3 regions of the Streptomyces sp. NPDC002088 genome follow, and region 1 is predicted to be linked to each of the others. Evidence: riboswitches for the same ligand, from Rfam matches in the RefSeq annotation. Region 1 holds a riboswitch; each other region holds the start of a gene.

Region 1 (7,198 bases):
AGCCGTCGGAGACGATGCGGACGTGGTTCGGCTCGTTCGCGGTGAGCAGCGGCTCGGTGTAGTCGTAGATCAGCGGACGCACCCCCGCCTCACCGACGTAGCGGCGCAGGCGGGTCGTGGTGTTGGTGTTGGCGCCGTAGCCGGCGTAGTACGTCGTGAGGTAGTCGTACTCGGCCAGCGCCCCGCCGCGCTGCGTGGCGAAGAGGTCGTCCGGGGAGCGGACGTCGGTGGCGTTCCAGAAGTTGTTGAGGTCCGAGACGCGGTCGTTGACGCCGCCCTCCGACACCGGTGTGGCGGTGTACTCGATGGCGTACGGGCCTTCGAGGCGTTGCTTGAACCAGACCGACGCGCCGCTGGGCACGTCGATCTCCAGGACGCCGCGGGAGGCGGTGACGGTGCCGCCGTCCTGGAGTTCGGTGACCCACTGGCCGAGGCCGTGGCGGAAGTCGTCGTGGGCGATGAGGCGGCGGTGCCTGGGTGCGGCACTCGCGGTCCCCGCGGGGGCGAGGGCCGCCAGGGCGGCGCCGGCGGCCAGGGCGCCGAAGGCTCTACGCGTGGTCGTCACGGGAAAGGGCTCCTTCTTCAGTGGTGATGGCCGGCCTCGGGATCCTGCGGGTCTCGGTGCCGAGGTAGTAGTCCGTGTACGTCGACTGCAGATAGCCGCGCACGGTCCAGCCGAGGCGGTACTCGGGGTTCTGGGCGAGCGTGTAGATGCGGGTTTTCGTCGGCTCGGTGGTGGTGTAGATGCGCAGGGCGGTGTGGTCGGCCGTCTCGGCGAGGATCTCCTCACGCCAGTCGCCGAGGAGGTCGCCGTAGAACGGGGTGGCGTTGCGCGCGCCGGAGACGACTCCGGCCGGATCGAAGAGCTTCGTGCTGGTCTCGGTGGCCGGGTCCCACTTCTCGACATGCGTGTAGTCGAGGAGTTCGGAGGCTTTGTCGCCGTCCCACCAGATGCGGAAGTTGACGCTGGGCGTGGTCGTGGAAACCTTGCCGTCCTGGACGTTGAAGACGCCCGCGCCGGGCCGGGTGACGTCGGCGGTGGAGGTCCAGTACTCGTAGCCCGGGTGGTTCGGGTCGATGTCGGCGGCGCTGCCGCGGCCGACGTCGAGGTCGGCGTCGCTGGTCGGGTTCGCCGGGTGCACGCCGGTGACCAGGCGCTCGCCGGTGTCGGCGTCGTAGTAGTACCAGGGGAACTTCGATACGACGCCCAGCTCCGACTGCTGGATGGCGAAGCCCTCCAGTCCGGGCCGGTCGGGGTCGAGGTCGGCGATGTCGAAGCGGTCGCCGTGTCCGGCGCCGTCGACGACGTAGCGCAGGGTGCCGTCGCTGTTGACGACGTAGTTGCCGTCGGCGATCTCGTCCTTGCCGTCCTGGTCGACGTCGACGGTACGGATCTGGTGGAAGCTGGTGGCGCCGCTGGTCGCGGGGACGACGTACTTCCAACGGAGGTTCAGGTCGGTGCCGTCGAAGTCCCAGGTCTGGAAGAGGATGCGGAAGGCGCCGCGCTTGGCGCCGACGCGGGTGACCAGCTTGGTCACCAGGCTGGGGTGGACGCCGTCGAGGTAGGCGATGCCGAAGTGGCCGCCCGCGGGGCCGTCGGCGACGAAGTCGTCGGGCACGGGCTGCCGGGTGCGCTCGGTGCCGGTCGCGCCGTCGATCACGGAGACGAACTGGTTCGCGGGCGAGGCCGCGGTGACCTGCGCGCCGTCCGCGAACGTGGTGCCGTCGGCGGTGTGCACCAGCACCTCGGCCCGCCCGTCGCCGTCGAGGTCGTACACGGTGACGTTGTCGTCGTTGCGGTAGCCGCCGATGGCCGTGGACCCGGAAATCGCGGCCGGCGCCGGGTCGTTGGCGCCGTTGCCTGCGGCCTGGGCGAGTGAGTTCGGCCCCAGGTCGACGCGCCACAGCCGCTCGCCGGTGAGGGTGTAGGCCTCCAGAAGGTCGGTCCCGGAGCGGTCCGTGGACAGCCGGCTGACGACCAGCTCGTACCGCCCGTCGCCGTCGAGGTCGCCCGGCCAGGCGTGCTGCACGGTGTAACCGTCGGCCGCCGCGAGGGGAATCTCGGCGTAGCCGTCCGCGAAGTCGAGGGCGGCGCGACTCGCCTTCTGTTCATGCCCGTTGACGACGGCGCGCACGGTGTATGCGCCCGCCCCGGGACTGTCGTCCTGGTACGTCGTCGACTTGGTGACCGGCGCACGATTCAGCCGCCGCCCGTTCTTGTACACGTTGAAGGCGATGTCGTTGCCGTACCGCGCGTACTCGGTGCCGAGGAGCCGCCAGCTGAGGAACGTCCCCTCGCCGGACGGTACGGCGACCAGGCCGCGGTCGAGGTTCTCCACGATCCGGCGCGGCGGCTCGGCGGCATGTCCGGCGGGCGCGGAGAACAGCCCGGCCAGCAGGGCCGCGGCGGTGACGGCGCCGATTCTTCGACGTCGGTCGGGGTGCACTAGTGCTGCTCCTTTGCGAGAAGGGCGATCAGCCGGTCGGCCACCTTGCGGTGGCCCTGGGCGCTCGGATGGACGGTCCCGTTGAAGTCCCCGTCCGCCGCCGAGAGCCAGTCGGTCGTGTCGACGAACTCGATGCCGGTGTCGGTGCCGGCGAGTTCACCGACCACGGCCGCGATGTCGTCGGCGTGCGCGCCGTTGAAGGGGCGCAGCGCGAGGATGCGGGCGTGCGGTGCGGCGGCGCGGAGTTGTTCGAGGTAGGCGCGGTAGGCGGGGCGGAAGGCGTCCGCGCCGAACGCGGTGTCGTTGGTGCCCTGGTTGACGACGATCACATCGGCGTTCCGGTCCGGATCCGCCGGGGAGCCGGCGTAGTTCCAGCCGTAGGCGTCCCCGGCCGCCGGCACTCCCCCGTTGCCGGTCTGGAGAACCCCCTGCCGGCCGAAGCCGACCTGGGTGAGCGAGGCGTGCAGGGCGTCGGCGACGAGGGTCGGGTAGGCGACGGTGCCGTCGGCGCAGTCGGAGGTGTTGGCCTCACACAGCGCCATCACGCCCTGGGTGATGGAGTCGCCGTAGAAGGCCACCGTACTTTTCGGCGCACGGAGTTGGGGCAGCAGGTGCCCGCCTCGCTCCAGCCGCAGCCCGGTCAGTGCGACGCCCGTCTCCAACGGCGGAGTCCATCGGTTGACGCGGGAGAAGACGTCCTTCACGGAGATCTCGACGATGTGGACCCCGCGGCCGTCGGCCGTGATCTCCACGTCGCTCTGGTCCACGGCCCGCAACTGCTTCGGGCCGCCATCGACCGACACGTAGATCTGAGCCGGCACGGTGATCGACGCGATGTCGAACAGGGCGTGCGCGCTCCCGCCGGTGAAGCGGAACCGGAGCCGCGAGCCGGAGTTGACAGTGACGGCCGCCCCGGCGGACCGGCTCCAGTGGCCCTCGTAGGCGAGCCGCCGGTCGTCGGGGCGTACGACATTCGGAGCTACGGACGCGAAGACGGGCGCAGTGGCCCCCAGGAGGATCCCCGCGGCCAGCGCCACGCTCAGGCAGGTGCGTCGGCCGACGCTGGGCACGGGGACCTCCGAAGGAAATAGAAAGCGCTTGCATCGCTACGGAGATCACTTTGGTCCCACCCTGCCGCCACTGTCGAGACCCTGGACACCCCTGCCACAAGATCGCAACACAGTGATCATGAACGCGCAAAATCGAACATACTGAAGGCCGGACCCCGGGGATCGGGGTCCGGCCTTCAGCGGAGCGGGGAGCAGGCGTCAGACGGCGACGCCGTGCGAACGGAGGTAGGCGACCGGGTCGACGTCCGAGCCGTAGTCCGGCGTGGTCCGGATCTCGAAGTGCAGATGCGGGCCGGTCACGTTGCCGGTCGCACCCGAGAGGCCGACCTGCTGCCCCGCGGTCACGGTCTGGCCGGCCGAGACGGAGAGCTGGGACAGGTGGCCGTACTGCGCGTAGTAGCCGTCGGCGAGCTTGATGACGACCTGGTTGCCGTACGCGCCGCCCCAGCCCGCCGAGACCACGGTGCCCGCGCCCACGGCCTTGAGCGAGGTGCCGGTCGGGACGACGAAGTCGACGCCGGTGTGGTACCCGCTGGACCACATGCTGCCCGCCACGTGGTAGGCGGTGCCGATCGTGGCACCGGCGACCGGGAGGGCGTAGCCGCCACTGATGGAGGTGCTGGTGGCGCTCGTGGCGTCGACGGCCTGCGCGCTGGTCGACTTCACCGCGGAGGCGTCCGAGACGGCGGACTTCGGCGAGGCGGACTTCGACGCGGAGGTCTCGGCGCCGGACTCGGTGCCGGTGCTCGCGGCGGCCTTCTTGCCGAGGCTGAGCTTCAGCCCGGGGTGGATCAGCGACGGGTTGCCGCCGACGGCCACACGGTTGTCCTCGTAGAGCTTGTGCCAGCCACCGCTGACGTTCTGCTCATCGGCGATCTTCGACAGGCAGTCGCCGGTCCGCACCGTGTAGGTCCGGGCACCCGCGCTCTTCGTGACGGCCTTCTTCCCGGTCACCGGAACGGACTGCACGGCCTTTTCGGAAACCGACTGCGCCGCGTGCGCACCGGTGGCCCCCATGAGCGGGAGGGCGAGCGCCGCGCCGCCGGTTCCGGCGACGGCGATCGAGCGAGTGAAGCGCCGGTTCTTGGGACGGCGGTGCTTACCCTTCGCGGGCATGGCGAATTCCTCTCCGGCGCCTGCGAGGTGAGCTGTCGGGTGCGGGCTGGAGATGCCCGGCCACGCTCGCGGCGTGGCTGTACCCCAAGCCGTTCCGGAGACCGGAACAGGCGGTCGTGCCTGTGGGTCCCCCGCTCCTGCCGTGCACGGGTGAGTGTGCGGGCACCGGGCGGCGGCAGGATTAGGCGTCCGCCCGGATCGGTGTGGAACGTAAGCGAGCAAGACGCAACCGGACAAGCGGCCTGTTCCGGATCTGCCCGTTTTACTTGATCCGTTACGGGATTTCCCGGTCACCCTCCGTGAATTCCCTCTACTCCCCTTCTTCAATTCACTGAAAAGGCACATGAATTACGTGAGCATGATGAGCGACATACGGTCACCGATATGACGCTCCTCACGCACCCTTTCTTCAGCTTCCTTTATTCCAGAGCGAGTTGGAATGAAGGCTGCAATTCGGACAGATCACTCAGATGCGGCGCAGGCGGATAACCGTCGCATCGAGGTCGCCGTGCAGCCCTGTGCGCAACCCGTGGTGCAGCAGCACCGCACCCCGGTGAACTTCGCCCGTTTCGCGGCATTCGTACGACGCCGTCGGGTCGAGGCCCCGCAGCCGCAGCGCCGGCACGGGCTCGCCGTACCGCTGCGCCTGGAGGCAGGCGAGGACGACGGCCTCGTCCCCGCGGACGTACTGCACGGCGCTCAGTCCGCCCTGCGGGGGCCGCAGCCGGTAGAGGTCGCCGTGCTGCACCAGCGGCCGGATCTCCTTGTAGAGGCCGACCCAGTCCCGCGCCTCGGCGAGCTCCTCCTCGGTCCATCGGGTGAGGTCTCCGCCGACGCCGAGCACCCCGGCCATGGCGCTCACGAACCGGAACCGCAGCGAGCTCACCCGGCCGTTGAGCTGGACGTTGGGGCTGTCGGTGACCCAGGCGGCCATGACCCGCGCGGGGTGGACCTGACTGAAACCGTGCTGGATGGAAAGCCGGTCGAGCGGATCGGTGTTGTCGGAGGTCCACACCTGGTCCGTACGGCTCATGATCCCGAGGTCGATCCGGCCGCCGCCGCCCGAGCAGGACTCGAAGGCGACGCCGGGGTGGGCCGCCCGGAGCCGGTCCAACAGGGCGTACAAGGCGTGCACATGGTCGACCCACAGCCGCTGCGGATACGCCTCGCCGGGCCAGCCGGCGTCGGTGAAGGAGCGGTTGAAGTCCCACTTCACGTAGTCGATCGGGGCGCTGGTCAGCAGCGTGTCGAGCCGCTCCCAGAGGTACTCCTGGACGTCCTCGCGCGCGAGGTTCAGCACGAGCTGATGACGGAGTTCCGTCCGCTTTCGTCCCGTCTGGTACTGCACCCAGTCGGGGTGCGCCCGGTACAGGTCACTGTCCGGATTGACCATCTCGGGCTCGACCCAGATGCCGAACTGCATGCCGAGCGCGTGCACGTCGTCGGCGAGAGGCTTGAGGCCGGCCGGGAAGCGGTCGGGGTTGGGCGTCCAGTCGCCGAGCCCGGCCCGCTCGCCGGTGCGTGCGCCGAACCAGCCGTCGTCGACCACGAACAGCTCGACGCCGATCGCTGCGGCCCGCCGGGCGAGGGCTCGCTGTTGCTCCTCGGAGATGTCGAACTGCGTGGCCTCCCAGGAGTTGAAGAGCACGGGCCGGTCCCGGTCCGCCTCCGGGATGACGTACGTCCGCTGGTAGGCGTGCCAGGCGCGGCTCGCGCCACCGAAACCGCCGTCGCTCCACAGTCCGGCGAACACGGGGGTGGTGAAGGACTCCCCCGCCGCCAGCCGCAGCAGGCCCGAGTCGTCGTGCCCGGCGCCGCCGGTGATCTGCACGCGCGCGTCGGGGAGTTGCGCCACGGCGATCCGCCAGGATCCCGACCAGCCGAGCGCGCAGCCGTAGACCTCGCCGCGCTCCTCGGTGGCGTCGGTGTCGAGCGCGACCCAGGGCAGGTGCTGGTGTCCGGTGTGGCCGCGACGGCTGCCGATGACCTTCTCACCGTAGGTGAGGTACGACTGCGTCAGCCGGGACTCGGCGGCCCAGCGGCCGTGCAGCTGGGACAGGCGCCAGCCGTCGCGGTCGGGCAGGGTCCAGGTGGCGGAGTCGGCGCGCAGCAGCTCCAGGGGCGCGGGCCCCTGGTTGTCCAGGGTCACCCAGCGCTCGACCACGTCGTCACGCATCCGGTAGTGCAGCGTGACGGCCGCCCCGGCGTCACGGAACCGCAGGCGCAGCTCGTCCCCCTCGGCCTCGTACGCCTCGAAGCCCCACTCGGTGCCCCTCCGCTCGTCGGTACGCACGGACAGGGCGGGCCGGACGAAACGGGGGCCGCCCTCGACCGGGTACTCCTCACGTCCGTCGAGCGGGGACTCGAAGGACGAGCGGTCCGGCAACGGGCGGGCCGCGAGGGCTTCCGCGTCGGCGAGTGCGATTCTGGGGCCCCAGTGCAGGTGCAGGAGCTCGTCGTCCCCGGTGAGGTGGACGGCGTAGCTGCTCAGCGGTCCCGACAGCAGCCACGTACGGCCGTTTTCCGCGATCTCCAGCATGAGGCCTCACAGTTTCGAACAGGTAC
Region 2 (7,198 bases), on a different contig from region 1:
GGACGCCTGCGCGAGCGTCTCGTGGAACCAGCCGCCCAGGGAGCGCAGATCCTCGCTGTTGCCCCGCCTGGCCCGCTCCTGGCCCAGCCGGACGAGGCCGCGCAGCACCTTCAGATGGGCCTCGGTACGTCGCTGGGCGGCCCGAAAGGCGCCGAGGGGCTCCAGGAGCATGCGCATCTCCAGCAGGTCGGAGGCCTCCAGCTCGGTGGGCTCCGCGACGCACGCGCCCGCGTGCCGACGGGTCACCACGAAACCCTCCGCCTCCAGGGTGCGCAGGGCCTCCCGGACGGGGACGCGCGAGACGCCGTAGCGGCGCGCGAGGAGTTCCTCGGTGAGCCGGCTGCCGCGCTCGTAGACACCGGCGACGATGTCGTCCCGGATCGCCGTGCATACCGAGTGCGCCGGAATACGCATGACCGACCTCCGCCTTAATCCCCGTGAAACGTCGCCGATTGACGTGCGTTCAGTGACTCTATTGCAATCAGCTGCAATTTCCGACGGGAGGCCGGAATCCAGGGATATTTTTTGGACAGCGGGGCCTCTGAAACGCCGAAAGCCCCGGCTCGGGGGGCCGGGGCTTCGGTATGTCTCGCCGTCCGTTGTCGGACGTTCACGCCGGGCGAGCGTCAGATGTTGACACCGTGCTTGCGGAGGTAGGCGACGGGGTCGATGTCCGAGCCGTACTCAGCGGTCGTACGGGCCTCGAAGTGCAGGTGCGGGCCGGTGACGTTGCCGGTCGCACCGGAGAGGCCGATCCGCTCGCCCGTGGTGACCTTCTGGCCCACGGAGACGCCGATGGACGACAGGTGGCCGTACTGGGTGTACGTGCCGTCGTTCATCCTGATGACGACCTGGTTGCCGTACGCCCCGCCCCAGCCTGCCTCCACGACGGTGCCGTAGCCGACCGCGTGGACGGAGGTGCCGCTGGCGGCGTGGAAGTCGATGCCGGTGTGGCTGCCGGAGGACCAGAGCGAGCCGCCGCTGAGGTAGCCCGTGGACACGTAGGAGTGGGAGATCGGCGCCACGAACGTGTTGAGGCGCTTGCGCTCGGCCTCGCGGGCGGCGCGCGCCTTGGCCTCGCGCTCCTTCTTGGCCTTCTCCGCGGCCTTCTTGCGGGCGGCCTCCTCGGCCGCCTTCTGCTCGGCGGCCTGCTTCTGGGCGGCGGCCTGGGCGCCGATCTGCTCGGCGACCCAGTCGCCGATGGTGATGACCGGGGTGAGGCCGGTCTGCTCGACGGAGTTCTCGGCGGCGAGCGCGGGGGCGGCGAGGGTGCCCATGACGCCGGTGGTGGTGAGGGCCGCGATGCCGGCTGCCTGAGCGCTGGTGCGCTTCATCCGGCCGGGACGACGGTGCTTCCCGGGGGCGCACATGAACGCCATGTAGTGGCTGGTCCTTTCCTTCCCTCTCGCCTACCGGGTTAGCTGACGGGTTCGGAGCAGGAAGGTCTCCTACGGACCCCCTCGCGGCACGCGCGGGCGTCCGATTCACCCCAGGGACTGCGATTGGGTCCCCGGCTCCCCTGGCTTGCGCCGTACGGGGACTCGGCGATGGCTGTCCGCTGCCGCGGGCGCGGCGCACTGCCTGACGAACAGCCCGGACGACCGTACGGGCGCCGTCTTTCAATCCTCAAACGGATCAGAGCTTTTGTAGCGCATGCCACAGGGCAGACAGGTAACTCTCCCTCAATTCGGACATTCTCCGGACATTGAGGGGCCCTGGCGACTCATCAGTCACCAGGGCCCCTACGCGCGCGTGCCTCTGCTCTGCCTCTGCTTGGCTTCTGCTTGGCTTCTGCTTGGCTTCTACTCGGCGGACACGACGGTGACTTCACCGATACCGAGGGCCTCGACGGGCTCCTTGATCTGCGCTGCGTCGCCGACGAGGATCGTCACCAGACGGTCCACGGGGAAGGCGTTCACGGCCGCCGCGGTGGCCTCCACCGTGCCGGTCGCGGCGAGCTGCTGGTACAGCGTCGCCTGGTAGTCGTCGGGCAGGTGCTGCTCGACCTGGTCGGCCAGCGTGCCCGCAACGGCCGCCGCCGTCTCGTACTTCAGCGGCGCCACACCGACGAGGTTCTGCACGGCGACATCCCGCTCGGCGTCGGTCAGGCCCTCCGCGGCGAGCGTGCGCAGCACGGTCCACAGGTCCTGCAGGGCGGGACCGGTGTTGGGGGTGTCCACGGAGCCGCTGATGGCGAGCATCGCGGCGCCCGTAGCCCCTCCGGGGGACGAGGGGGCCGCCGACCTGAGGACCTGCCCGAACGCGCGCACACCGTAGGTGTAGCCCTTCTCCTCGCGCAGGACGCGGTCCAGACGGGAGGTGAGGGTGCCGCCGAGGCAGTACGTGCCGAGCACCTGTGCGGGCCACACGCGGTCGTGCCGGTCGGCGCCGGTGCGGCCGATCAGCAGCTGCGTCTGGACGGCGCCGGGGCGGTCCACGATGACGACGCGGCCGGTGTCGTCGGCACTCACCGGCGGCACGGGGCGGGGCTCGGCCGAGGAGCCCGTCCAGGCGCCCAGGGTGTCGCCCAGCAGCTCGTCCAGGTCGATGCCGGCGAGGTCACCGACGACCACGGCGGTGGCCGTGGCGGGGCGGACGTGCCGGTCGTAGAAGACCCGCACGGCCGCGGAGTCGATCTTCGCGACCGTCTCCTCGGTGCCCTGGCGCGGGCGCGACATGCGCGAGGTGGCCAGGAACAGTTCCTTGGAGAGCTCCTTGGCGGCACGGCGGGCGGGGTTGGCCAGCTCGTGCGGGATCTCATCGAGCCGGTTGCGGACCAGCCTCTCGACCTCGCTGTCCGCGAACGCGGGCGCCCTGAGGGCGTCGGCGAGCAGGCCGAGCGCCTTGGCCAGGCGAGACGCCGGGACTTCGAGGCTCAGGCGTACGCCGGGGTGGTCGGCGTGCGCGTCGAGGGTGGCTCCGCAGCGCTCCAGTTCGGCGGCGAACTCCTCGGCGGAGAGCTTGTCGGTGCCCTCCGAGAAGGCCCGCGCCATGATCGTGGCCACGCCGTCGAGACCGGCCGGTTCGGCCTCCAGGGGCGCGTCGAGGAGCACCTCGACGGCGACGACCTGCTGGCCGGGCCGGTTGCAGCGCAGGAGGGTCAGGCCGTTGTCCAGGGTGCCGCGCTCGGGCGCCGGGAAGGCCCAGGGCCTGGCCTCGCCCGGCCGGGGCTGCGGGTGGAACTCCATCGTGGCGAGCTCGGTCACTGGGCCGCCTCCTCGGTCTCGTCGGTGGCTTCCACGGTCGCCGCGGACTCCGGGTCTTCGGTGCGTTCCGCCGCCTCGGCTTCGTCCAGGGCCTCGGGGACGGTCGGCTCGTAGACGAGCACCGCGCGGTTGTCGGGGCGCAGGCGGGCCTTGGCGACCTCCTGGACCTCCTCCGCGGTCACGTCCAGCACACGCTGGACGGCGGTGAGGGCGAGCTGCGGGTCGCCGAACAGGACCGCGTAGCGGCACAGTTCGTCGGCGCGGCCCGCGACCGTGCCGAGCCGGTCCAGCCACTCGCGCTCCAACTGGGCCTGGGCGCGTTCCATTTCCTCGGCCGTGGGGCCCTCCTCGGCGAACCGGGCGAGCTCCTCGTCGATGGCGGCCTCGATGACTGGCACCTCGACGTCACCGGACGTCTTCACGTCCAGCCAGCCCAGGGAGGGCGCCCCGGACAGCCGCAGCAGGCCGAAACCGGCCGCCACCGCCGTACGGTCGCGCCGTACGAGCCGGTTGTAGAAGCGGGAGGACTCGCCGCCGCCGAGGACGGTCAGCGCCAGGTCGGCCGCGTCGCACGCGCGCGTGCCGTCGTGCGGCAGCCGGTAGGCGGCCATCAGGGCGCGCGCCGGGACCTCCTCCTCGACGACCTCGCGCAGCTGCTCGCCGATGATCTCGGGCAGCGAGCCATCGCGCGGGGCGGGCTTGCCGTCGTGGGAGGTGATGGAACCGAAGTACTTCTCGATCCAGGCGAGCGTCTGCTTCGGGTCGATGTCGCCGACCACGGAGAGGACGGCGTTGTTCGGCGCGTAGTACGTCCGGAAGAACGCCCTCGCGTCCTCCAGGGTGGCCGCGTCCAGGTCCGCCATCGAGCCGATCGGCGTGTGGTGGTAGGGATGACCCTCCGGGTAGGCGAGGGCGGTCAGCTTCTCGAACGCGGTGCCGTAGGGGACGTTGTCGTAGCGCTGGCGGCGCTCGTTCTTCACGACGTCCCGCTGGTTCTCCATGGACTCGTCGTCGAGGGCGGCGAGCAGGGAGCCCATGCGGTCGGCCTCCAGCCAGAGGGCGAGCTCCAGCTGGTGGGTGGGCATGGTCTCGAAGTAGTTGGTGCGCTCGAAGCTGGTGGTGCCGTTGAGCGAGCCGCCGGCGCCCTGCACCAGCTCGAAGTGGCCGTTGCCCTTGACCTGGCCGGAGCCCTGGAACATCAGGTGCTCGAAAAGGTGAGCCAGGCCGGTACGGCCCTTGACTTCGTGGCGGGAGCCGACGTCGTACCAGAGGCACACCGCCGCGACCGGGGTCAGGTGGTCCTCGGAGAGCACCACGCGGAGCCCGTTGGCCAGTCGGTGCTCGGTCGCTGTCAGGCCCCCGGAGCCTGCCTCGGCTGTGGCCGTGTGACCCATGGGCATGTACGTCCCTTCGATCGCGGTCGCGGTCGTCTGAACCGCGTGTTTCGTGCCTGTCCTGCCACTGTATGCAAGCGGGCGGACCATGGGCGAAGTTCCCGCACGACGTACGCCGAGAGCGAGATCGCGTAGCCTGCGGGCAGTCGTGGAGGGAGGCGCCCTTCCACACCGGGCCGGGCGGCCGACGCCGGGCCCTCGCCCGCACTGTCAGTACCGCGGTCCACAATGGTCCGCGTCAGAACCCGTTCACGCTTCAGCAAGGAGCCGGCAGCGATGGCCCGCCGCAGCACGAAGACCCCGCCGCCCGACGACTCGTTCGAGGAGCGGATCCTCGACATCGACGTCGTCGACGAGATGCAGGGCTCCTTCCTCGAGTACGCGTACTCGGTCATCTACTCCCGCGCCCTGCCGGACGCCCGCGACGGCCTCAAGCCGGTGCACCGCCGCATCGTGTACCAGATGAACGAGATGGGCCTGCGCCCCGAGCGTGGCTATGTGAAGTGCGCCCGTGTCGTCGGCGAGGTCATGGGCAAGCTCCACCCGCACGGCGACGCGTCGATCTACGACGCCCTGGTGCGCATGGCCCAGCCCTTCTCCATGCGTGTGCCGCTCGTCGACGGCCATGGCAACTTCGGCTCGCTGGGCAACGACGACCCGCCGGCCGCCATGCGCTACACCGAGTGCCGGGCGGCCGACGCCGCGAGCCTGATGACGGAGTCCATCGACGAGGACACCGTCGATTTCAACCCCAACTACGACGGCCAGGAGCGGGAGCCTGCGACCCTGCCGGCGGCCTTCCCGAACCTCCTGGTGAACGGCTCGTCGGGCATCGCGGTCGGCATGGCCACGAACATGCCGCCGCACAACCTCGGCGAGGTCATCGCGGCCGCCCGCCACCTGATCCGCTACCCGAACGCGGATCTGGAAGCCCTGATGAGGTTCGTCCCGGGTCCCGACCTGCCCACCGGCGGCCGGATCGTCGGCCTCACCGGCATCCGGGACGCGTACGAGACGGGCCGCGGCACCTTCAAGATCCGCGCCACGGTCGCGGTCGAGACCGTCACCGCGCGCCGCAAGGGCCTGATCGTCACCGAGCTGCCCTTCACCGTCGGTCCGGAGAAGGTGATCGCCAAGATCAAGGATCTGGTCGGTTCGAAGAAGATCCAGGGCATCGCCGACGTCAAGGACCTCACCGACCGCGAGCACGGCCTGCGCCTGGTCATCGAGATCAAGAACGGCTTCGTGCCGGAGGCGGTCCTGGAGCAGCTCTACAAGCTGACGCCGATGGAGGAGTCCTTCGGCATCAACAACGTCGCCCTGGTGGACGGCCAGCCGCTCACACTGGGCCTCAAGGAGCTCCTGGAGGTCTACCTCGACCACCGCTTCGAGGTCGTCCGCCGCCGCTCGGAGTTCCGGCGCAGCAAGCGGCGGGACCGTCTGCACCTGGTGGAGGGCCTGCTGACGGCGCTCGTCGACATCGACGAGGTCATCCGGCTGATCCGCTCCAGCGAGAACTCCGCGCAGGCGAAGGAGCGCCTGATGGAGCGCTTCTCGCTCTCGGAGATCCAGACGCAGTACATCCTGGACACCCCGCTCCGCCGCCTGACCAAGTTCGACCGGATCGAGCTGGAGTCGGAGAAGGACAGGCTCAACGCGGAGATCGCGGAGCTGACCCGCATCCTGGAGTCGGACGCGGAGCTGCGCAAGCTGGTGTCCGCGGAACTGGCCTCGGTGGCGAAGAAGTTCGGCACCGAGCGCCGTACGGTGCTGCTGGAGTCGGCTGGTGCCCCGGTCGCCGCCGTGCCGCTCCAGGTCGCGGACGACCCGTGCCGCGTGCTGCTGTCCTCGACCGGCCTGCTGGCCCGCACGGCGAACGGCGAGCCCTTCCCGGAGGACCCCGACGCCAGGCGCACCAAGCACGACGTGATCGTCTCGGCGGTCCCGGCCACGGCACGCGGCGAGCTCGGCGCGGTCACCTCGGCGGGCCGCCTGCTGCGGATCAACGTCGTCGACCTGCCTCAGCTCCCGGACACCGCGTCGGCGCCGAACCTGTCGGGCGGTGCACCGCTGTCGGAGTTCGTCTCCCTCGATGACGACGAGACGCTGGTCTGTCTCACCACGCTGGACGAGTCGTCCCCGGGCCTGGCCATCGGCACCGAACAGGGCGTGGTCAAGCGTGTCGTCCCGGACTACCCGTCCAACAAGGACGAGTTGGAGGTCATCACCCTCAAGGAGGGCGACCGGATCGTCGGCGCGGTCGAGCTGCGCACCGGTGAGGAGGACCTGGTCTTCATCACGGACGACGCTCAGCTGCTGCGCTACCAGGCCGCCCAGGTCCGCCCCCAGGGCCGTGCGGCGGGCGGCATGGCGGGCATCAAGCTCATCGAGGGCGCGAAGGTGATCTCCTTCACGGCGGTCGACCCGGCCGTGGACGCGGTCGTCTTCACCGTGGCCGGCTCGCGCGGCACGCTGGACGACTCCGTCCAGACGACGGCCAAGATGACCCCGTTCGACCAGTACCCGCGCAAGGGTCGCGCCACCGGCGGCGTCCGCTGCCAGCGGTTCCTGAAGGGCGAGGACTGCCTGTCCCTGGCC
Region 3 (7,198 bases), on a different contig from region 1:
GGCCACGAACCGCACCTTCCCGGCGCCCTTTTCACGGATCACCTCCGCGTACTCGCGGCACGCCGCGAAGGTCCGCTCCAGCGCCTCGGGGGCGAGCCGGCCGGTCTTGTCGACGCCCTGCCCGAGCCGCACGATCGTCATCCGCCGGTCGAGCTCCAGCAGTTCACCGGTGGCCGGGTTGACGTCGGCGACGAGCAGCCGGATGGAGTTCGTACCGCAGTCGACGGCGGCGACGCGGCTGAAGCCCGCGGGCACCAGCGGCTGGTACGCGAAGTAGCCGCTGCGGACCTCGGCGGGGTCGGAGACGGGGCCCTCCTCACCGGGGTGTTCGTCCGCCGGGTCGGGCGCCTCGAGCGGCTGCACGCACGGCCCCTTGCGCCACCACTCCGGCAGCATCGCGATCGCCTCGTCGCCCAGCGGGTTGACGCCAGGACCCGCGGCCAGGGAGTGCCCCACCAGCACATGCAGGCACTTCACCCGGTCCGGCATACCGCCCGCGCTCGGGAAGCCCTCCAGGACCTCGATGGCGTCACGGCGCGCGATGTAGTCCTCGTGCGCGGCACGGTACGCGGCGGCGAGCTCCGGGTCGGTCCCCAGCCGCTCCGTCATCTCCTTCATGACGCCGTTCGCCTCCAGCGTGCCGATCGCCGAGGCGGCACGCGGGCACGTCAGGTAGTACGTCGTCGGGAAGGGCGTGCCGTCGGGCAGGCGGGGCGCCGTCTCGACGACGTCCGGCTGCCCGCACGGGCACCGGTGCGCGATGGCGCGCAGCCCGCGCGGCGGCCGTCCGAGCTGCTGCTTGAAGGCCTCGACGTCCGCGTCGGTGGGCTCGGTGCGCGGGGTGGGCGGCGGGGGCGTTTCCATGCCTGTCTTTCTGTCCGTTCACTGGTCGGAGGCGTCGGACTTGTCGACTCCGTCCCAGACGTTCGAGTACCAGGGGCGGTGGGCCGCCCCCGCGTCGGCGCGCGACTGTTTGGCCGCGTCCGGGTCGATCACGACGTAGCCCGTCTCCCCGGGCATCACGTAGTGCAGCCGCTGCCGGATCTGCTGCTGGGCGTACGCGTCGTCCTGCCAGCGTGCCTTGAGGTCGCGCAGCTGCTCCACGCGCTCCTTGGCCTGCTGCTTCTGGCGCTCCAGGTCGGCGATCTCGGCGCGCTGGGAGACGTACTGCCTTATGGGATAGGCGAGGGCCACGATCAGCGAGCACAGGACGAGGGCGAGCAGCGCGGCCCGGCCGGTCAGCCGGGAGCGGCGGGCCTGCCGCTTGGTCTGGGAGCGGTAGACGCGGGCCGCCGTCTGCTCGCCGAACAGCCGCAGCCTGGTCGCGGTGGAGAAACGGTCCCGGTCCTTCACGGCCATCTGGCTCTCCCGCCTCCCCTTCACACCCGTCATACGTGCGTACGTCCCCGGACACGGTACGGGACCGGGTACGGGGACGTACGGACGACTGGCTGAGGCTTGGCCCGGGTTGGGTCAGCCCTTGGAGACCTCGACGTTCCCCTTGAAGCGCGGGAAGGCCGAACGGCCGGCGTACACCGCGGCGTCGTCGAGGATCTCCTCGATGCGCAGCAGCTGGTTGTACTTGGCGACGCGGTCCGAGCGGGCCGGGGCGCCGGTCTTGATCTGGCCGCAGTTCACCGCGACGGCGAGGTCGGCGATGGTGACGTCCTCGGTCTCGCCGGAGCGGTGGGACATCATGCACTTGAAGCCGTTGCGCTGGGCCATCTCGACGGCGTCCAGGGTCTCGGTCAGCGAGCCGATCTGGTTCACCTTCACGAGCAGGGCGTTCGCGGAGCCCTCCTCGATACCGCGGGCGAGGCGCTCGGGGTTGGTGACGAAGAGGTCGTCGCCGACGATCTGGACCTTGTCGCCCAGCTTGTCGGTGATGACCTTCCAGCCGGCCCAGTCGTCCTCGAACAGCGGGTCCTCGATGGAGACGAGCGGGTAGGCCGCCACGAGCTCCTCGTAGTACTCCGTCATCTCGGCGGCCGAGCGGGACTTGCCCTCGAACTCGTACTTGCCGTCCTTGTAGAACTCGGACGCGGCGACGTCGAGCGCGAGCGCGATCTGCTCGCCGGGGACGTAACCGGCCTGCTTGATGGCCTCGACGATGAGGTCGAGGGCGGCGCGGTTGGACTCCAGGTTCGGGGCGAAGCCGCCCTCGTCGCCCAGGCCGGTGGACAGGCCCTTGGTCTTCAGCACCTTCTTGAGGGTGTGGTAGACCTCGGCGCCCCAGCGCAGCGCCTCGGAGAAGGACTCCGCGCCGATCGGGGCGATCATGAACTCCTGGATGTCGACGTTGGAGTCGGCGTGCGACCCACCGTTCAGGATGTTCATCATCGGGACGGGCAGCAGGTGCGCGTTCGGGCCACCGAGGTAGCGGAACAGCGGCAGGTCGGACGCCTCGGAGGCGGCGTGCGCGACGGCGAGGGAGACGCCGAGGATGGCGTTGGCGCCGAGCGAGCCCTTGTTGTCGGTGGCGTCCAGGTCGAACATGGCCTGGTCGATCAGGCGCTGCTCGGTGGCGTCGTAGCCGACCAGCTCCGGGCCGATCTGCTCGATGACGGCGAGGACGGCCTTCTCGACACCCTTGCCCTGGTAACGGTTGGGGTCACCGTCGCGGAGCTCGATGGCCTCGAAGGCGCCGGTGGAAGCGCCGGACGGGACGGCGGCACGACCCGTGCTGCCGTCGTCGAGGCCGACCTCGACCTCGACCGTGGGGTTGCCTCGGGAGTCCAGGATTTCCCGGGCTACGACGACGTCGATGGACGGCACGAGCATCTCCTTCTGGGATGTGACGCGGGTATGCGGGCCTGTGGTGGCCCCGCGAGACTGAGCCTAACCGGCTCCGGGCGATCGGCCAGCCGTTGACCGGCCGGTGGACGGAACCGAGAGTAAATTGTTTCCGAACGGAACAAAGCCGGTTCGCGAAAAGAGGCCGGATCGCAAAAAGGCCCCGCTCCGGTGCGTACGGGGGAACGCGCACCGGAGCGGGGAGCCCGTGGGGACGGGGGGTGGCCCGCACGAGGCCTTCACTATGGAAGGCACGGATGTGAGGGCGCTGTGGTTCAGCTACGAGCCGGGTGTCACTTCAGGTGCAGCTGCTGGCCCGGGTAGATGAAGTCGGCGTCGTCGACGATGTCCTTGTTCAGCTTGAACAGCTGCTGCCAGCCGCCCTTGACGCTGTACTTCTCGGCGATGGAGCTGAGGGTGTCACCCGTGACGACCTTGTACTCGCCGTCGCCCTTCTTGACCTTCTCGCCGGTCGGGGTGGTGACGGTCGTCGTGGCGGCCGGGCGCTCGGCGGAGCGGGAGGCGGCCTGCTCGTCGGTCGAGCGGGTGGTGGTGCCGGTGCTCGTGGTGGTGCTGGTGCTCGCGCTGCCGTTGTAGGCGGCGCTGGAGAGGCCCGTGCCGCAGGTCGGCCAGGCACCCTTGCCCTGCGCGGCGAGGACCTTCTCGGCGACCGCGATCTGCTGGGCCTTGGAGGCCTTGTCGGCGGTGGCGGCGTACTGCGTGCCGCCGTACGCGGCCCAGGTGGAGGCGGAGAACTGCAGACCGCCGTAGAAGCCGTTGCCGGTGTTGATGGACCAGTTGCCGCCGGACTCGCACTGGGCGACGGTGTCCCACTCGGAGGCGGTGGCGGCGGAGGCGTTGCCGGCCGCCATCAGCGGGGCGGCGATGGCGACGCCGGTGACGCCGGCGAGCGCGGCGACGCGGGTGGCCTTGAACGGGCGACGGTGCTTGCCCTTGCTGGAAAACAGCATGGTTGGATCCCCTCACCGACGCCTGCGAGGTGAGCTGTCGGGTTCGGGCCGGTTGAGTTGCCCGGCCGCGCCCCTCACGGGACACGGCTTCACCCCAAGCCGGAACCAGCCTCAACTGCTGGGCCCGGCACTTACCTTGGGTCCCCCGCTCCTGCCTACGGCGCTTGACGCGACGACTGTTCCCGTGCGGCCGCTGGCAGGATTCGGCGTTGCGGCAGCCGGGGCTCGCAGTGGCGAGCGGTCCTGACCGTAGGCAGGCGATCCGCCGTTTTTCAAAGACGATCAGGGCTTCTGAGACTCATCCCACACTTTCGCCAAATCGGACATTTAATGGCGAAACAGGACGTCAACTCCCGTCGCTTTTCGCCCGTTTAGGCACCGACTTCCAGGGTCTGACCGGGGACGATGCGGCTCGGATCGGTACCGATCGTCTCTTTGTTCTCCTCGTAGAGCGCGCGCCACCCGCCGTCGAGGCCAAGGGAGTCGGCGATGGACACGAGACTGTCCCCGACACGGACGACGTACGAGCCGTCGGCGGCGTCGGCGGGCGAGGCGTGCCGGCCGGTGGAGGAGGCGGTAGCGCCGGTGCCGGACGCACCCTCGTCGGCGCTGCCGCCGCGGTGGCGGCCGGTGCCGAGCGCGCCGGTGTCGACGAGGTTCGAAGAGCCGACGCTCTGCTCGGAGTTGCCCGAGTCATCACCCGTCGCCTCATCCGCGGGCGAGCTGTCCGCGCCCTGCGAATCGCTCGCACCGGAGCCCGAGTCCGAGCCGGAGTCGGAGTTCGTGTCGGACTTGGTGGAGTTGTCCGTGGTGTCCGTGCTGTCCGCAGAAGCGTCGGAAGAGGATGTTTCGTCGGAGGGCTCGGCGGACGAGTCGGCGGAAGCCTCGCCGGAGGACTCCTCGGACGAGTCGGACAAGCCGTGCGAGTTGGATGATGCGGAGGAGTTGGACTTTCCGTGCGAGGAGTCGTCCGCCACGCCTGTGTCGACGTCCGCCGACGCGGAGTCCTGGGAGAGCCCCGAGAGCAGTCCGCACGTGGACCAGACGCCGACCCCCTGGTCGGCGAGGATCTTCTCGGCGACCGCGATCTGCTGGGACCGGCTGGCCAGGTCGGCTCTGGAGGCGTAGTCGAGACCGCCGTACTCCTCCCAGTCCGCCTGGGTCAGATGGAGGCCGCCGTAGTACCCGTTGCCGGTGTTGGCGCTCCACGAGCCGCCGGTCTCGCACTCCGCGACGTGGTCCCACGTGCTGCCCTCGGCCGCGCTCGCGCCGGTGGCGGCGAGGAGCGGGATGGCGATGGCGGAGCCGGTCACTCCGGCCGCGACGAGGAGGGCCGGCGCCTGGCGGGGGCGACGGTGACGACCGTTCCCGGAGAGCATACGGAGACCTTTCACACGACAGCAGTGACCGGCACGGCGGGTGACGCTGGGCACCGTGCTGATGGGTGAACGTATCGGCAGACGATCACTTGTCACAAGTTAATGCCGCACAGATCACGTGAAGATCACAGAGTTGAGGGCGTGTCATGTTTCCCTCGGTGAACGGGACTCCCACGGACCAGCCTCCAGGCGGTGCATCCCGGGTCCGCGGCCGCGCACCGACCGAACGGCTCCCGTTACGGTCGTGTCGTGAACGTCCCGAACCCTGCACCCGAACTCTTCACCTGGGAGTTCGCCACCGACCCGTACCCGGCCTATGCCTGGCTGCGTGAGCATGCCCCCGTCCATCGGACAAGACTTCCCAGCGGAGTCGAGGCATGGCTGGTGACCCGCTATGCCGATGCGCGCCGGACCCTCGCGGACGGGCGGTTGTCGAAGAATCCCGCTCACCATGCCGATGACGCTCAAGGCAAGAGCAGGACCGGCATCCCGGGCGAGCGCAGCGCCAATCTCATGACGCACCTGCTCAACATCGACCCGCCGGACCACACCCGGCTGCGCCGTCTCGTCTCCAAAGCGTTCACCCCGCGCCGTGTAGCCGAATTCGCTCCCCGAGTGCAGGAGTTGACGGACGGTCTCATCGACGGCTTCGCGGCCGACGGCAAGGCCGACCTCATCCACGACTTCGCCTTCCCCCTCCCCATCTACGCGATCTGCGACCTGCTCGGCGTCCCGCGTGAGGACCAGGACGACTTCCGCGACTGGGCGGGGATGATGATCCGCCACGGAGGAGGCCCGCGCGGCGGTGTCGCTCGCTCCGTCAAGAAAATCCGCGGCTACCTTGCCGAACTCATCCACCGCAAGCGCAACGACCCCGGCGACGACCTGATCTCGGGCCTCATCCGTGCCTCCGACCACGGCGAGCACCTCACCGAGAACGAGGCCGCCGCCATGTGCTTCGTGCTCTTGTTCGCGGGTTTCGAGACGACCATCAACTTGATCGGCAACGGCGTGTACGCGCTCCTTCGCAACCCTGAGCAGCGAACCCGCCTCCAGAAGTCGATCGACCGTGGTGAACAGGAGCTGCTCGACACCGGCATCGAAGAGCTGCTCCGCTACGACGGCCCCGTGGAACTCGCCACGTGGCGCTTCGCCACCGAACCTCTCACCATCGGCGGGCAGCACATCGCCACAGGCGACCCGGTGCTGGTCGTGCTCGCCGCCGCGAACCGCGACCCCGCGCGTTTCGCCGAGCCGGACAGGCTCGACCTCTCCCGCCAGGACAACCAGCACCTCGGATACGGCCATGGCATCCACTACTGCCTCGGTGCGCCTCTGGCCCGCCTCGAAGGCCGTACCGCCCTCGAGACACTGCTGCGCCGACTCCCCGACCTCCGTCTTGCGGCCGACCCTGCCGACCTGCGCTGGCGGGGCGGGCTGATCATGCGTGGGCTACGAGAGCTTCCGGTGGAGTTCTCCACGCCCGGGTGAAGTCGACTCTGTCAGCCCTCACCCTCCGGCGCCGGCGCCGTCTCCGTCTCCGTCTCCCGGATCGCGTCCCGATAGGCCCGTGCCGCCGCCCTCAGCGCCGCCTCCGGGTCCACGCCCTCCGACTCGGCCCGCGCCGCCAGTGCCAGCAGCTCGTAGCCGACGCCCTCGGTCTGCGGGAGCGGGACGTCCAGGCCGGCCGTGCGGACGCGGGAGGCCAGCTTGGCGGCGAGGGCCAGGCCGGGCTGGTGCAGGGGGATGCCCTCGGTGACGGAGGTGCGCCGCTTCTCCTGGGCCTTCGTGCGCAGCCAGTGCTCCTTGACTTCCTCGGGGGTGGAGGCGGTCTCGTCGCCGAAGACGTGCGGGTGGCGGTGGATGAGCTTGGTGACGATGCCGGCGGCCACGTCGTCGATGGAGAAGGGCGCCTCCGGATCCTCTTCTGCGATGCGGGCGTGGAAGACGACCTGGAGGAGGACGTCGCCGAGTTCTTCGCGCAGCTCGTCCCGGTCGCCGTCCTCGATCGCCTCGACGAGCTCGTACGCCTCCTCGATGCCGTACTTGGCCAGG

Evidence for each region. A riboswitch is a leader RNA that binds a small molecule or an ion and turns the genes downstream of it on or off. The one in region 1 is predicted to bind cyclic di-AMP.
Region 2: it holds a riboswitch for cyclic di-AMP, as region 1 does, so the genes downstream of both, ABT114_RS31585 (M23 family metallopeptidase) here and ABT114_RS00265 (M23 family metallopeptidase) in region 1, are expected to answer to the same signal.
Region 3: it holds a riboswitch for cyclic di-AMP, as region 1 does, so the genes downstream of both, ABT114_RS21000 (transglycosylase family protein) here and ABT114_RS00265 (M23 family metallopeptidase) in region 1, are expected to answer to the same signal.

What each region holds. Positions count from the first base shown of each region.
Region 1 covers NZ_JBEOXO010000001.1:57,147-64,344, reverse strand. The annotation lists gene ABT114_RS00280 (DUF6250 domain-containing protein) at 1-565, opposite strand, end outside; gene ABT114_RS00275 (rhamnogalacturonan lyase family protein) at 549-2,447, opposite strand; gene ABT114_RS00270 (GDSL-type esterase/lipase family protein) at 2,447-3,517, opposite strand; gene ABT114_RS00265 (M23 family metallopeptidase) at 3,716-4,633, opposite strand; cyclic di-AMP (ydaO/yuaA leader) riboswitch at 4,638-4,796, opposite strand; gene ABT114_RS00260 (alpha-galactosidase) at 5,100-7,172, opposite strand.
Region 2 covers NZ_JBEOXO010000018.1:5,293-12,490, reverse strand. The annotation lists gene ABT114_RS31590 (GntR family transcriptional regulator) at 1-414, opposite strand, end outside; gene ABT114_RS31585 (M23 family metallopeptidase) at 627-1,379, opposite strand; cyclic di-AMP (ydaO/yuaA leader) riboswitch at 1,392-1,557, opposite strand; gene ABT114_RS31580 (M16 family metallopeptidase) at 1,803-3,206, opposite strand; gene ABT114_RS31575 (M16 family metallopeptidase) at 3,203-4,600, opposite strand; gene ABT114_RS31570 (DNA gyrase/topoisomerase IV subunit A) at 4,877-7,198, shown strand, end outside.
Region 3 covers NZ_JBEOXO010000009.1:105,787-112,984, forward strand. The annotation lists gene ABT114_RS20980 (Ppx/GppA phosphatase family protein) at 1-255, opposite strand, end outside; partial or broken gene ABT114_RS20985 (DUF501 domain-containing protein) at 463-864, opposite strand; gene ABT114_RS20990 (FtsB family cell division protein) at 883-1,359, opposite strand; gene eno (phosphopyruvate hydratase) at 1,474-2,781, opposite strand; gene ABT114_RS21000 (transglycosylase family protein) at 3,087-3,764, opposite strand; cyclic di-AMP (ydaO/yuaA leader) riboswitch at 3,769-3,937, opposite strand; gene ABT114_RS21005 (transglycosylase family protein) at 4,136-5,143, opposite strand; gene ABT114_RS21010 (cytochrome P450 family protein) at 5,393-6,634, shown strand; gene ABT114_RS21015 (nucleoside triphosphate pyrophosphohydrolase) at 6,646-7,198, opposite strand, start outside.